DNA from 3 places in the Desulfovibrio desulfopostgatei genome. Region 1 is predicted to be linked to each of the others. Evidence: riboswitches for the same ligand, from Rfam matches in the RefSeq annotation. Region 1 holds a riboswitch; each other region holds the start of a gene.
What was found. Region 1 has a riboswitch for cobalamin ahead of ACUZ9Q_RS11950 (FecCD family ABC transporter permease). Riboswitches for the same ligand answer to the same signal wherever they lie in the genome.
Positions count from the first base shown of each region.

Region 1 (4,614 bases):
CTTCAAGCATCTTGAGTTCGGCGGAGAGCTGGCCCGAATTGGAGCGCAGCAGCACGTAGCCGCCCTGCGCCAGCATGCCGGGGTTGACCACAAGGGTGCGCCCCACGCGGTCCATGGCGCGTGATTCGTGGATATGCCCGCACAGGCAGATGTCCGGCTGGGCTTCTTCCAGAAATTCGCGCACGGCAGTGGAGCCTACATGAATGCCGCCGGGGATCATGTCGCAAGCGGTATCCTTGGGCGGATTGTGCGAAACAAGCACGCTGTGCGGATAGTGGCGGGCTTTTTGCCAGCAGGTTTCAAGCCACGCGGAGAATGCGGATTCCGGAAATTCGCTCGGCGTGCCAAAGGGCGTAAATGTGGAGGCCCCAACGCCAAAGATGGCGATTTCGGGCGTAAGCTCACGGGTGACGGCGTGGAGGTTCCAGCCTTTTTCGCTCAGCCACTGGTCAACTTCAGGCCTGTCCATGTTGCCGATCTGGGCCAGCACGGGGATGTCGTGGACGCACAGGGCGTTCATGACCAGCTCTGCCTGCTTGACGCCGCCGGTGATGGTCAGGTCGCCGGTAACGATAATGCCGTCAGCCTGCGAGAGTTCCGGTATCTGGGCAAAACGTTCAGGCTCGTCGTGGATGTCGCCCACGGCGATCCAGAGAAAATCCTGAGAGTCGGCGCTTGGCATGGTATTGCTTCCTTTGTTACAGTGGCACAGGTGTTGAGAATGCCACACATTGCACCACAAGGAAAGAGCCGCTTGCCCTCCAATGCCACGCCCCCCGCGCCTGTGCCGCCCAGCCAGTCAGTGAATCAGCCGGATGCTCCGCCAACGAGTTTGGCGGGCAATCTTTCTGGCGAGTTGTCCGATGCTACGGCTCAGGCCAGAAACGATGTGCGTAAAGTTATGCGCCGTCTGCGGGCGGAGCAGTCGCCCCAGTTGGCCGAAATCCGCAGCGAGGCGGCGCAGAGCAGGCTGATGGAATCCGCCCTGTGGAAGAATGCCCACTCCGTGGCCCTCTATGTGGGCGTCAGGGGCGAGCTTGGCACGCAGGCCCTGCTGCGCGCAGCGTGGCAGGCCGGTGTGCTTGTGTGGCTGCCGCGTGTGCGGCGCAGCGAACCGGGATTTATGGATTTTGTGGCCTGCAGCGGCCCGGATCAGTTGCGGCCCGGCCCTCTCGGCCTGCTTGAACCGCACGATTCCCTGCCCGGTTTCGGGCCGGAAGCAGCGGGCGGCAGCGGCGCGGGGGAAGCGCACCCACTTGCCCCCGATCTTGCGCTCCTGCCCGGCGTGGCCTTTGATCTCGCTGGCGGGCGGCTGGGCTATGGCGGCGGCTATTACGACCGCTTTCTGGAAAAAGGATTCACCTGCCCCCGCGTGGGCCTGTGTTTTGAATTTCAGCTTGTGGAATCCCTGCCCCTGGCCCCCTGGGACCAGCGGGTCAACTACATATGTACTGAAGAGCGTATGCTGTGTCTGTAAGCTATATTCCCTTTGTTTTCCCCGGTGTTCCGCAGGTGCGTTGCGCCTTTCAGACCCGCGCCGGAGGCGTGAGCCTTGGCGAGTTTGGCGGCGGCAACATTGCTTTTACCGTGCAGGATAACCCCGAACACGTCATTGCCAACCGCCGCAGCCTGCTGGAAGGCCTGCGCCCGCAAGGCATGACCGCCTGGGCCGAACTGATGCAGGTGCACGGCGATGGTTTTGTTTTTGAGCCGGAAGCCGTGGCCTGCGAAACGCCCGTCACGGCGGAGGGCGACGGCATGGCCACAGCGCGTCCCGGCCTTGGCCTGCTCATTAAGACGGCAGATTGTCAGCCCATCCTCATTGCCCACAAAAGCGGCGCGTATATCGCCGCCATGCACGCGGGCTGGCGCGGCAACCGCTGCGATTTCCCCATCACGGGCGTAGCCCGCTTCTGCGAGCGTTATGGTCTTGAACCGCGCGATCTGCTGGCAGTGCGCGGCCCCAGCCTCGGGCCGGGCAAGGCGGAATTTGTCAATTTTGACAAGGAGTGGGGCGATCCCTACCTGCCCTGGTTTGACGCCAGCAGTAAAACCATGGATTTGTGGGGCCTTACGCGGCACCAGCTTGAGCGCGCGGGGCTTTTGCCGCGCAATATCTACGGGCTGGACATCTGCACCGCCAGCAACAACGAGCAGTTTTTTTCCTACCGCTGCGCCAGACGCTCGGGCCGTCAGGCCAGCCTTGTGTGGATAGCAGCCTTGAGCCATTGACAGGCCGCAGGGCCGCGCCTAGAGTGTTGGCGGCATTGGTAGCCGGGTAGACCGGCTTGAAAAGGGAATCCCGTGAAAAACGGGAGCGGACCCGCCGCCGTAAGGTTCTTAACCTTGCTCCATATTGCGCCACTGGAAACGGGAAGGCCGGAGCAGGGGAACCAAGCCGGAAGACCTGCCATGCCCCAAGGTGCGCAGTCATGGAATGACGGCACCACGGTGCGGCATTGGCCGCCCCACGGCAACGGGTTTTTGCCGGCAGGACAGAGGAAATACGGGCCTCTTCCACCACGAGTGGAAGAGGCTTTTTTTATGCTCGCGCGGCGCAGGCCGCCACTGGGCAAGGGTCTGACCCCTGAGGTCAGCCAACGCTTTGGCCCGCGTGTGCCCCCGCAGGCTACGGCCAGAGGGCTGGCATGACCAGAACGACCGCATCTTCTCACTCCTCCTTCCCGCAATCCCGCAGGCTGTGGCCGGTTTTTACCGGTCTTGTGGTCGTGTGGCTTGTTTCGCTGCCGCTGGCCTGTTTGCCGGGGCCTGTGCCCTTGAGCGCACAGAGCGTATTTCGCGCTTTGGCGGCATTGGCAGGCTTTGCGTCCGCACCCGATGATCCGGCCCTGACCGGGGTTGTGGTAAGCATCCGCCTTGCCCGTGTGTGCCTGGCCGCCCTGTGCGGCGGCGCTCTGGCTATGGCCGGGGCAGCATTGCAGGGCGTGTTGCGCAATCCGCTGGCTGATCCTTTTACTCTGGGCATTTCCGCCGGGGCTGCCTGCGGGGCCAGTATGGCTATAGCCCTTGGCGGGCCGCTGGTGGCCATACTGGGGAGTATTCCGTGGTTGGGCGGCGTGCCGGGGCTGGCCGGGTTCAGTCATGCCGGGCTGGTGGCCCCTGCGGCCCTGATCGGCGCGCTGGCGGCCCTTGGCGGCGCACTGTGGCTGGGGCGCGGAGATGGTGCGTTCAGCCGGGAGAGCATTATTCTTGCGGGCATTGCCGTAGCTGCATTTTTGGGGGCGCTGGTGGCCCTTGTGAAGGCCCTCAACGAGGAATCCGTAACCAGCATCGTGTTCTGGATCATGGGGTCTTTTCAAGGCCGGGGCTGGAGCAGCCTGCCCCTCTTGTTGACGACCCTTGTACCGGGCTTGCTGGCAACGGCCTTTGGCTGGCGCGCTCTGGACGTGCTTTCCCTTGGGGATGAGCAGGCCGCCCAGACAGGCCTTGATGTGGGCCGCGCCCGCCTGTGGCTGCTGGCCGGGGCAAGCTGCATGACCGCGGGCTGCGTGGCCGTGGCCGGGGTGATCGGCTTTGTGGGGCTGGTGGTGCCGCACGTGCTGCGTCTGCTGCTGGGTTGGGGGCACGGCCCCTTGCTGACTGCGGCCTTTTTCGGCGGCGGGGTGCTGCTGGTCTGGGCGGATGTGCTGGCCCGTTGCGTGCTTTCCGGCGGGCAGGAATTGCCCGTGGGCGTGGTCACGGCCTTGCTGGGCGGGCCATTTTTCGCCCTGCTGGTGCGGAGGCGCTGATGCTGCGGCCTGACCAAGATATTCGTCATGAGGGGCGCACTGCACCGCCTGTGCTGCGTGTTGCCGGGGTGCGCGCCGGATACGGCGGGCAGAGCGTGCTGCGGGACGCGGGCTTTACCCTGCACGCCGGGGAGTGCGCCGCCCTGCTTGGCCCCAATGGCAGCGGTAAAACAACGCTGCTGCGCACCCTTTCGGGGGTGCTGACGCCGCAGGCTGGCGCCATTGAGATTCAGGGCCGTCCGCTGGCAACATTGAAGCCGCGCGAGCGCGCCCGCATGGTGGCCGTGGTGCCGCAGCGAGGGCAGTTGCCGCAGGGCCTTACCGCGCGGCAGATGGTGCTGCTCGGGCGTTTTGCCCACCTTTCGTGGCTTGGAGCTTATGGGCGGGAAGATTATGCCGCAGCAGACCGGGCGCTTGAAGAAACCGGGGCCGCGCCGCTGGCGCACCGCAGGCTCACAGAACTTTCGGGCGGCGAGTTGCAACGGGTTTTGCTGGCCCGCGCCCTTGCGCAGGAAAGTCCGCTCCTGCTGCTGGACGAGCTGGCCGCAGGGCTGGACTGGGCACGCATGGTCGATCTGTTCGACTTGCTTGAGCGCCGCCGCGCCGCAGGAGCCTGCGTGCTCATGGCCGTGCACGACTGCAATCTGGCGGCTCTGTATGCCACGCGCCTCATGGGACTGCGGGATGGAAATCTGGTTTTTGACGGGCCGGTAGCAAATGTTTTTACCGAGGAGAATCTTGGTGCGCTCTACAACATACCCATCTGCGTGTTGCCCCACCCCCGGTGGGGACTGCCTCAGGCCCTGCTTGCCAGCGCAAAAGGCCCGTGGAGCGGGAAAAAAACTGCTAGCCCGGCTGCCCCTGC
Region 1 is NZ_JBRBQS010000002.1:2,712,668-2,717,281, reverse strand. Features, by position in the region: gene ACUZ9Q_RS11965 (metallophosphoesterase) at 1-682, opposite strand, end outside; gene ACUZ9Q_RS11960 (5-formyltetrahydrofolate cyclo-ligase) at 722-1,477, shown strand; gene ACUZ9Q_RS11955 (polyphenol oxidase family protein) at 1,468-2,232, shown strand; cobalamin riboswitch at 2,251-2,429, shown strand; gene ACUZ9Q_RS11950 (FecCD family ABC transporter permease) at 2,649-3,749, shown strand; gene ACUZ9Q_RS11945 (ABC transporter ATP-binding protein) at 3,749-4,614, shown strand, end outside.

Region 2 (4,614 bases), 1.3 Mb from region 1:
GCTTTCCACATAGGGGCCATCCACAAGAACATCCGTCAGTTCCAGCAGCCGGTTTGTCCAGTAGTCATTGCGGGCAAGCAGGGCTTCAAATGTGTAACCCGTGTAGGTCATCACATTTTTGCGCATGGCCTGCACGCCCTCGGCTACGGCGCAGAGCGCCTGGGCCTGCTCAAAGGGCTCCCCGCCAGACAGCGTCACTCCCGACAGAAGAGGGTTTTCCCCAATCTGGGCAAGGGCGGCCTCCGCCGTAAACGGAAAGCCGCCCTTAAAGTCGTGCGTCTGCGGATTGTGGCATCCTTTGCAGTGATGCGGGCAACCCTGCGTGAACAGGACATACCTCAGGCCCGGGCCGTCCACTATGGATTCCTCCACAATGCCTGACAGCCGCATGACCCCGGCATTACCGGATTCAGGCATGCTTGACACGATCGCGCTCTTCCGAGCGCTTGGCGTTGTTGAAACGGTCAAGCGTTCCCACAAGGTAACCGGTGATGCGGCGGGTACGTTCAAAGCCCACATCCTGACCCACAAGTTTCTGCGCGGGCTTGGTTTCCTCGAACAGACGCGATTTCATTAGCATTGTCGCTCTCCTTGTTCTATAAGCAAAAGTTGATGAAAATTGTATATGACCGCTAGTCCCACTTGGGGGTGTGCGGGTATTTTTTACGCAGTTCTTTAAGCAGCTCGGCGCTTACGCCTTCGCCTTCCTTGCGGCCGCAGCGGGGGCAGGCGCCGTTGATCACGCCCACATAGCCGCAGACAGGGTCGCGATCCAGAGGATGGTTGATGGAGCCGTAACCAACGCCATTATCGTGCATAAACCGGATGATGCTCTCAAAGGCTTCAAGGTTCTTGCAGGTATCCCCATCCAGCTCCACATAGGTGATGTGGCCCGCATTGGTCAACGCGTGGTACGGGGCCTCGATCTGTATCTTTTTAAAGGCCTTGATGGGGCAGTACACCGGCACGTGGAACGAGTTGGTGTAGTAATCCCTGTCGGTGATGCCGGGGATGCTGCCGTACTTGGCTTTATCGAGGTTGACAAAACGCCCGCTCAGGCTTTCCGCCGGGGTGGCGATGAGTGAAAAATTGAGTCCGGTCTTTTCGGCTTCGTCATCGCACCGCTTGCGCAGGTGCGTAACAATCTCGATGCCGAGCTTCTGGGCATCTTCGCTTTCGCCGTGGTGCTGGCCCACAAGAGCCTTGAGCGTTTCGGCAAGACCGATAAAGCCCACGGTCAGGGTGCCGTGCTTGAGCACTTCTTCAATACTGTCGTCCCAACCCAGTTTGTCGGAATCGAGCCAGATGCCCTCGCCCATGAGGAAGGGATAGTTGCGCACTTTTTTGGCGCTCTGGATCTTGAGCCGATGCAGCAACTGGCGGAACACCAGATCAATCTTGTCATCCAGCAGAGCGTAGAAACGGCTGATGTCGCCACGCGCATCCAGCCCGAGCCGGGGAAGATTGATGGAGGTGAAGCTCAGATTGCCGCGACCGCACGTAACCTGCCTGTCCTTGTCGTACACGTTGCCAAGCACGCGTGTGCGGCAGCCCATGTAGGCCACTTCCGTATTATAGTCGCCCGGGCGGTAGTACTGGAGGTTGAACGGCGCATCAAGAAAGCTGAAATTGGGGAAGAGCCGCATGGCGGAAACATCCATAGCCTGCTTGAAAAGGTCGTAGTTGGGATCTTCAGGATTATAGTTGACCCCGGACTTCACCTTGAATATCTGCACGGGGAAAATGGAGGTCTCCCCATTGCCAAGCCCGGCCTTGGTGGCGCGCAGCAGGTTTTTAACAACCATGCGCCCCTCGGCAGAAACATCCGTGCCGTAGTTGATGGAGCTGAAAGGCACCTGTGCGCCTGCACGGGAATTCATGGTGTTCAGATTATGGATCAGGGCTTCCATGGCCTGATAGGTGCGGCGCTCGGTGTATTTGAGGGCTTCGCCGGCTGCATAGGCATGCGCGCGCGTCACAAGTTCGCGCCGGGCCTCGGGGACAGCCGCCACAAGGGCCTCTCCAAAAGCATCGCAGGTGCCAAGGCGCGGGCCTTCGGGCAACAGGGCGATGGTTTCTCTGGCGGCGTCAATGGCTGCCTGCTCCTCCAGATTCTGGGCAATGCGCAAAAATGCGGCAAAAGCGCGTTCATATTCCTTGCGGTAGGTCTTGATAACGCCTTCGGCCATGGCAAAGTCAAAATGCGGCACACTCTGGCCGCCGTGCATTTCATTCTGGTTGGCCTGAATGGCAATGCAGGCAAGGGCCGAGTAGCTCTCAATGGAATTGGGCTCGCGCAAATGCCCGTGCCCCGTGGAAAAACCATTTTTAAACAAGGGGATAAGGTCAATCTGGCAGCACGTTTCCGTGAGCATGTAAAAATCTTTGTCGTGAATGTGGATATCGCCGTTAAGGTGCGCGGCGGAGGCGTCCTTGGGCAGAATGTAGTTGTCGATGAAGAATTTTGACCCCTCGGAACCATACTTGAGCATGGTGCCCATGGCCGTATCGCCATCGATATTGGCATTCTCGCGTTTGATGTCTTCCTGCAGGGCCGGGGAATACGTAAGTTTTTTATAGATATCCATGAGATACGATTCCGCATTACGGATTTTCGTATGCTCGGCCCGGTACAGGATGTAAGCCTTGGCACTTTTGGCGTAGTCGTACTGAATCAGGGTTTCTTCAACAACATCCTGAATTTCTTCCACATGCTTGAGGCTGCGCGACTCCAGCTTTTTGCACACCTTTTCGGTGACAAACAGCAGGTCAGTCGGGGACATGTCTTCACCGCCAACGGCCTGATTGGCCTTGGTGATGGCATTGAGAATCTTGACCGAATCAAAAGGCACTTCCGTGCCGTCGCGCTTTATAATGCTGGCGAGCATGAACTTCGCTCCAACGTGTGGGCTATGAACAAAAAGGCCGCCCGGACAAAACGGGCGGAGAGGCCATCAATGGCCCTTTTCTGACGGTTCATCTGCAAAAGCCCGTTGCAGATGCTCCACTTTCTTAGAACGGTTGAAAGCAGGTCTTCCGGCTTGCCTGCCGCTTTTCGGCCTTCCCGGTTTTATCCAGTGGCACACGAGGAAAAGCGGTGTTGAACAGGCACACGGCGGCGGGTCCGCTCCCGATTTTCACGGGGATTCCCTATTAAGCTCCATGGCGCTTTCAATGTCTAGAAAATCTCAAAAGAATTGCACCCTGTCAATAAACACACGCAAAAAAGCTCTCCTAGTGCCGTAGCAACACTGCGAATTCACTATTGAATTTTCTTGCCTGCCCAATTTTTCACTACATCAAGGCCGCAAAACAGCGAGGGCGGGAACAAAAATGTTCGCCCTGACTGATGCCAGATCAGGCAACCCGACCCGCAACATGTGTGGCTTTGATTGGCGCTGCTGAAACATTTCGCCATGAATTCAGGCATCATACCCGCATGGCGCTGCCGCCCAGGCCCCGGCACTGCGACCGCAGCCGATACCTGGCGAGCCTTCCTCAGAAAGCAGTTCCCGTAACGCAGACAAGAACTTACTCTACCCACGCCGGGTTTTCAAGACGGCCTCCCCCACGTAAGGGGACTTACCTCGGACTTGACATTTTTATTTGCCCGCCCCTTGCCGAAGATATCGTTTATAAAAACTTTTTTTGTACGCGCAAACAGTGATTGAGCATTCCGTAACAGCCAATAAACACAAGGGGCCGCATCGGCCCAACTCCGCTTCCGCCGTTGTTTTGCAGGGAAGTACAATCGGATACCCGATGCGGCCCGTCAACAAATCCGAAACGCCGCCTATGGCAGCAGGATCATGTTGTAGAGGTTTTTGTCGTCCAGATACTTCTGCGCCACAGCCTGAATATCCGCAGGGGTCAGCTTGGCTGCTTTGTCGATGAGCGACTTGCTGAAATCACGTGGCAGGCCCAGCACGGCGTCTGTGGCGGCCACGCCCGCGCGGGAACCAAGGCTTTGCTTGTCGCGGTAGTATTCGCCAAGCAGGCGGTTGGCCCCGGCTTCAAGCAATTCCGCAGGCAGGGGTTTTGCCTTGATATCGGCAATAATCTTGGCAAAGCCTTCACGCGCCTGCGCCACCTTGTCAGGTGTGGTGCCAATGTAAAAAGCCATCATGCCAGCCTGAGGCATGGCGCGGTAAAAGGCCGTGACCGTGTATCCGAGGCCCTGCTCGTCACGCATCTGGCTGAACAGCAGGCCGCTCTGCCCGGAAAGCACAGACTGCAAAAGCATGAGCGCCGGGGCATCCGGGCTGGTGTAAGGCACAGCCTTGAACATCTGGAGCACGTGGGCCTGATTGCGCCCCGGCAGATGCAGATCAAGGTTGCGGGCATCACCCCATGAGGGGGCGGGCAAGGAGAAATCCTTTTTGTCTGGCGTGGGCAGAGTACGGGCAAAGGCCAGCACGGCCTCGCGGTCAAAATCGCCTGCCACTGCCAGCACCCAGGGCTGCACGAGTTGCTTGTCCCAGAACGAGCGCACATCCTTGGGCGTAAACCTGGAGAGGTTCGCTTCCGTACCCAGACTGTCGTAGCCGTAGGGCTGCCCGCCGGGGAAGATGAAGGGATTCACCCGCGAGAACAGGAAGGAGGTGGGCCTGTCTG
Region 2 is NZ_JBRBQS010000002.1:1,364,798-1,369,411, reverse strand. Features, by position in the region: gene nrdG (anaerobic ribonucleoside-triphosphate reductase activating protein) at 1-417, opposite strand, end outside; gene nrdD (anaerobic ribonucleoside-triphosphate reductase) at 410-580, opposite strand; gene ACUZ9Q_RS06085 (anaerobic ribonucleoside triphosphate reductase) at 633-2,888, opposite strand; cobalamin riboswitch at 3,010-3,188, opposite strand; gene ACUZ9Q_RS06080 (M16 family metallopeptidase) at 3,794-4,614, opposite strand, start outside.
Region 2: linked by a shared signal. The riboswitch ahead of ACUZ9Q_RS06085 (anaerobic ribonucleoside triphosphate reductase) and the one ahead of ACUZ9Q_RS11950 (FecCD family ABC transporter permease) in region 1 are both predicted to bind cobalamin.

Region 3 (4,614 bases), 680 kb from region 1:
GGTGGAGCGAAGTTTTTATCTCGTTGCGCACATCATGTGTCATTATGGGGTACACGCTGGCGGACGGCCTTGGTGCGCGCGAAAGCGGCAACGCTGCCACCTACACCACCTGGATTTTTTTGATCAACGCGCTCCCCGTGCATGTTTACATTCTGTGGCGGCATGGCTGGAGCTACGTAAGCTATGCCCGTAAGCGGCTTGCCGTGGGTACGTTTGGCGGCTTGGCGAGCATGGGGTCATACGGCATTGCCCTGTGGGCCATGACCCTTGCGCCCATTGCCGTGGTGGCGGCCCTGCGCGAAACCTCGGTGATCTTTGGCATGCTGCTGGCAATGTGGCTGCTGCACGAGCGTTTTACGCCCTTGCGCGGATTTTCTGTGCTGCTGGTTGTCGGTGGTGCCGCACTGCTCAAGCTGGCCTGATCAGGAGGCTGCAGGCAGGCGGACTAGCCGGTGATTATGGCGGCGGGCTATTGTGCGAATGTCTGCCATTGTTGATGTCTGGGCGCATGCCTCCCAGTGCGGCGGTAGTTCTGCCACTGGGGCAAGGCACCAGCCCCCGCGTAGACATCACGGGTACGTCCCTGACTCAATCTCCCCTCGCTGTTTGTTGCTGGCAGGCAACTGGCAGACAACAAGAAAGGGCGCTCCCTTGCGGGAACGCCCTTTTGTATTTTGAAGCAGAAACAGACTAGCTGTTTTCGCTTTCTTCAAACTTCTGCTTGAGCAGGTCGCCCAGGCTCTGACCGGCTTCTTGCGGGCCGGAATGGAATTCCTTGGGCTTGCGGCGTTCTTCTTCGTCCTTGATCTGCTTGATGGACAGGCCCAGACGGCGCTCTTCAGCGCTGACATGGATGACCTTGGCCTGGATTTCCTGGCCTTCCTTGTAGATCTCGGCGGGGGTCTTCACTTTCTTGCTGGAAAGTTCGGACACGTGCACCAGACCTTCAATGCCTTCTTCCACTTCAACAAAGAGGCCGAAGTCGGTGATGTTGGTCACGATACCCTTGATGGTGCAGCCCACGGGGTAGGTGTTGGGCACATGGCCCCACGGATCGTCCACCAGCTGCTTCACGCCGAGGGTGAACTTTTCGTTTTCCTGATCCACGGTCAGCACCTTGGCCTGCACGGTGTCGCCCACCTTGTACAGTTCGTTGGGATGACGCACTTTCTTGGTCCAGGAAATGTCGGAAACGTGGATAAGACCGTCGATGCCGTCCTCGATGCCAATGAACATGCCGAATTCGGTAATGTTCTTGATGACGCCTTCAAGGACGGTGCCTTCGGGGTACTTTTCAGCAACCAGTTCCCAGGGATTGGGGCGAACCTGCTTCATGCCGAGGCTGATGCGCTTTTTGTCGCCGTCCACGCCCAGGATGACCACTTCGACTTCGTCGCCGGTGTGAACCATCTGGGAAGGATGACGCAGCTTGCGGGTCCAGGACATTTCGGAAATGTGCACCAGGCCTTCAACGCCGGGTTCCAGTTCCACAAATGCGCCGTAATCAACCAGGTTGGTGACCTTGCCGCTGCACTTGGCCCCTTCGGGGAAGCGAGCGGAGATGTCCTGCCACGGGTCGGGCACGAGCTGCTTGAGGCCGAGGGAAACTTTGTTGTTGTCGCGATCGAAGGAAAGCACCTTCAGGGTCAGTTCCTGACCGATGGTGATCATTTCCTTGGGATGGCGAATGCGCTTCCAGCTCATGTCGGTGATGTGCAGCAGGCCGTCGAGGCCGCCGAGGTCAACAAACACGCCGTATTCGGTGATGTTCTTGGCCTTACCGGTAACGATCTGGTTTTCTTCAAGGGTGCGCAGCAGATCCTGGCGTTTGGAATCGCGCTCCTCTTCAAGCAGCACGCGGCGAGAAACGATAACGTTGCTGCGGCGGCGGTTGATCTTGAGCACGCGGAATTCGAATTCCTGGTTGACCAGGGCATCCATATCCGGCACGGGGCGCAGATCCACATGTGAACCGGGCAAAAACGCTTCCACACCGCCGATGTCCACGGTGTAGCCACCCTTGATGCGGCGGACAATGTGGCCCTTGATGACCCGGTTGTTTTCCTGCACGTCTTCGAGCTGGTCGAACACCTGCATGCGCTTGGCTTTCTCGAAAGAAAGAGTGATGGTGCCGTCGTTTTCGTTCTTGCGAACAACGTAAACGTCAACACGATCGCCCACTTTGACGGAAATGTTGCCGGCGGGGTCGCGGAATTCTGCCGCGGGAATCTGCCCTTCGGACTTGAAATTCACGTCAACAAGCACATTGTCATCATCCACGCGGACGATTTCGCCCTTCGTGATAGAGCCTTCCTCAAGATCGCCGAAATCGGGATTGAGGTAGTTTTCAAGGGCGCTTTCGAAATTGATTTCGTTGTCGTGCCCGGTTTCCAAACCTGCCATATGTCCAGCCTCCAAACATAATTTCCCCATAACAGGGAGGTGCCTTATTATCAGGATTTCAGTAAAAGAACAAGAAAAAATACGCGCCAAATCGGCTTTAGCCGCCGAAAAATCGGGATTCCACGCCGCTCCGGACGGCGCAGGCGCGGCAACCCGCGCGGGGCATACCCTGCAAGGGCCTGCCTGGCGGGGCTTGCAGGGTATGCCTACTTGACTTTTATTGCCGCATGAATTGTTTTGAAAAGGTCGGCGGGGAATTCCGTTAAAATCGGAAACAGTCGCGCTGCGGTAAGAGGGAACGAAGCTTCATCGTTCCGCCACATGGCGGGGCGCTACAGCCAGTCGCGCGAGCGGCGAAGGCGAAGTCTAGGCAAGGGGCGCAAGGCCCCCATGCCCTCAAGTCCGAATATCCTCCGGCATTTTATCCAACTTCAACCCGTCAACGCGCCATTGAGGAGGTTGCCATGCTGCGTACTACGCCGCATTTCATTCTGCATTTTTTCACCCGCACCCTTTTGCCCATTCTTTTGCTGTGCGCCGTCATGGGCGCGCCTGCGCTTGCCCCTGCCGCTGAATCCGGCGCAGAGAGCCCCAAGGCGGGCGTGCTGCTGGTGGCCTTTGGCACCAGTGTTCCCGAAGCCCTGGCTTCCATGAAGGCCGTGGATGCGGAGTTCAAGGCCGCTTTTCCCGGTCAGCCGGTGGTGTGGGCCTATACCTCGCAGATTATCCGCAAAAAAATAGCCGCCGAGGGGCATCCAGTGGGCGGCATCAGCGATGGCCTCGCCCAGCTTGCCAAGGACGGCGTGAAGGTCGTGCGCGTACAGTCGCTGCACGTCATGGCGGGCGAGGAGTTCAGCGCGCTTGAACGGGCCGTGCTTATCGATCTGCAAAAAAATCCGGGCCGCTTTGACTCCGTGTTTCTTGGCCGCCCCATGCTGGAATCGAAAAAAGACGCGCAGGAACTCATTCAGGCCATCAGGGAAGACGTGAAATCCCTGCGCGGCAAGGATGCAGCCCTGGTGCTCATGGGCCACGGCCAGAGCCACGGCCGGGCAGATCTGACCTTTGAAGGCACGCGCGCCGTGTTCCACGATGCGGATAAGCGCGTGTTTATGGCAACCGTTGAGGGCGCGCGCAGCGTGGACGACCTGCTGGTGGAGCTCAAGGCCGCCAAGGTCAAGAAAGTGGTTATCGAACCGCTCATGCTGGTGGCTGGCGATCATGCGCACAACGATCTGGCTGGGGATGAAGACGACTCCTGGGCCTCAAAGCTCAAGGCCGCAGGCTTCAAGGTGGAGACCAACCTCAAGGGTTTGGGCCAGATTGCCGGTGCGCGCGCCATACTGGTGCGCCATGCCCGCGAAGCTGCCGATGACCTGACCAAGGAACCCAGGAAGCAGTAGCAGGGCTTGCCTGCGCCGCATATTTGTTGCGGGAGCCGCATAAGCCGGGACAGCGCGCCTGGTTTGTGCGGCTTCCGCATTTTTGTGCGGGAAAATTGGGAGTGCGGGAGGTGCTGCTTCCGGCGCAGGATTTTTGGGAATTTTCGTGGGGTTCAGTGCGCGTGAGTCTGTTTGTGTCTCAAGCCTGCCGGGCCACCAGCCAGGCCAACATGCCGCCCTGCGCCGCAATGGCGGCCGCAAAGGCCAGCCAGCAGCCCCAGAGGGGCAAGGCCTTGGGCGCAATGCCCGCAGCCAGCGCCAGCATGCCCTGAAATGCCCGTTTGAGCGGCCACAGTAGTGCCAGGCCCGCCCACACTGAGGCGCTTAGGGTAAAAACCTGCAACTCCTTGATTTCCCACAGCCCCACCAGCGAAGCGTACAGATCCACTTTGCCAGCATTATAGGCATTGCCTATGAGTTCCAGTCGGTCCAGAGCCGGGCCGTCAGTGCAAATTGCGCCAAGAATGAAAAAAATGGCCACAAGACCAAGAAACAGCAGCAGAAAAAGACCGAAGGTGCGCATTTGCCAGCGGGAATGCGCCACGCCAGCAAAATCGCCGATGCGCCGCGCAAGAAAATGCAGGGGAATTGCCAGAAGCGGCACTGGCACAATGAGCAGGCCCAGACCGGGCCTCACCAGCGCAAACGATCCCCCTGCAAGCAAGAGGTAGCCTGCAAGCGAGAAAATGGATGCGGGTAAGGCGGCAAGGGGCATACGCGCTCCAGTGTCGGCGGTTCTGGCGCGTAGAACATGGGCGCGCTCGCATAA
Region 3 is NZ_JBRBQS010000002.1:3,392,952-3,397,565, forward strand. Features, by position in the region: gene ACUZ9Q_RS14745 (DMT family transporter) at 1-422, shown strand, start outside; gene ACUZ9Q_RS14750 (30S ribosomal protein S1) at 691-2,403, opposite strand; cobalamin riboswitch at 2,611-2,835, shown strand; gene ACUZ9Q_RS14755 (sirohydrochlorin cobaltochelatase) at 2,868-3,806, shown strand; gene ACUZ9Q_RS14760 (hypothetical protein) at 3,985-4,560, opposite strand.
Region 3: linked by a shared signal. The riboswitch ahead of ACUZ9Q_RS14755 (sirohydrochlorin cobaltochelatase) and the one ahead of ACUZ9Q_RS11950 (FecCD family ABC transporter permease) in region 1 are both predicted to bind cobalamin.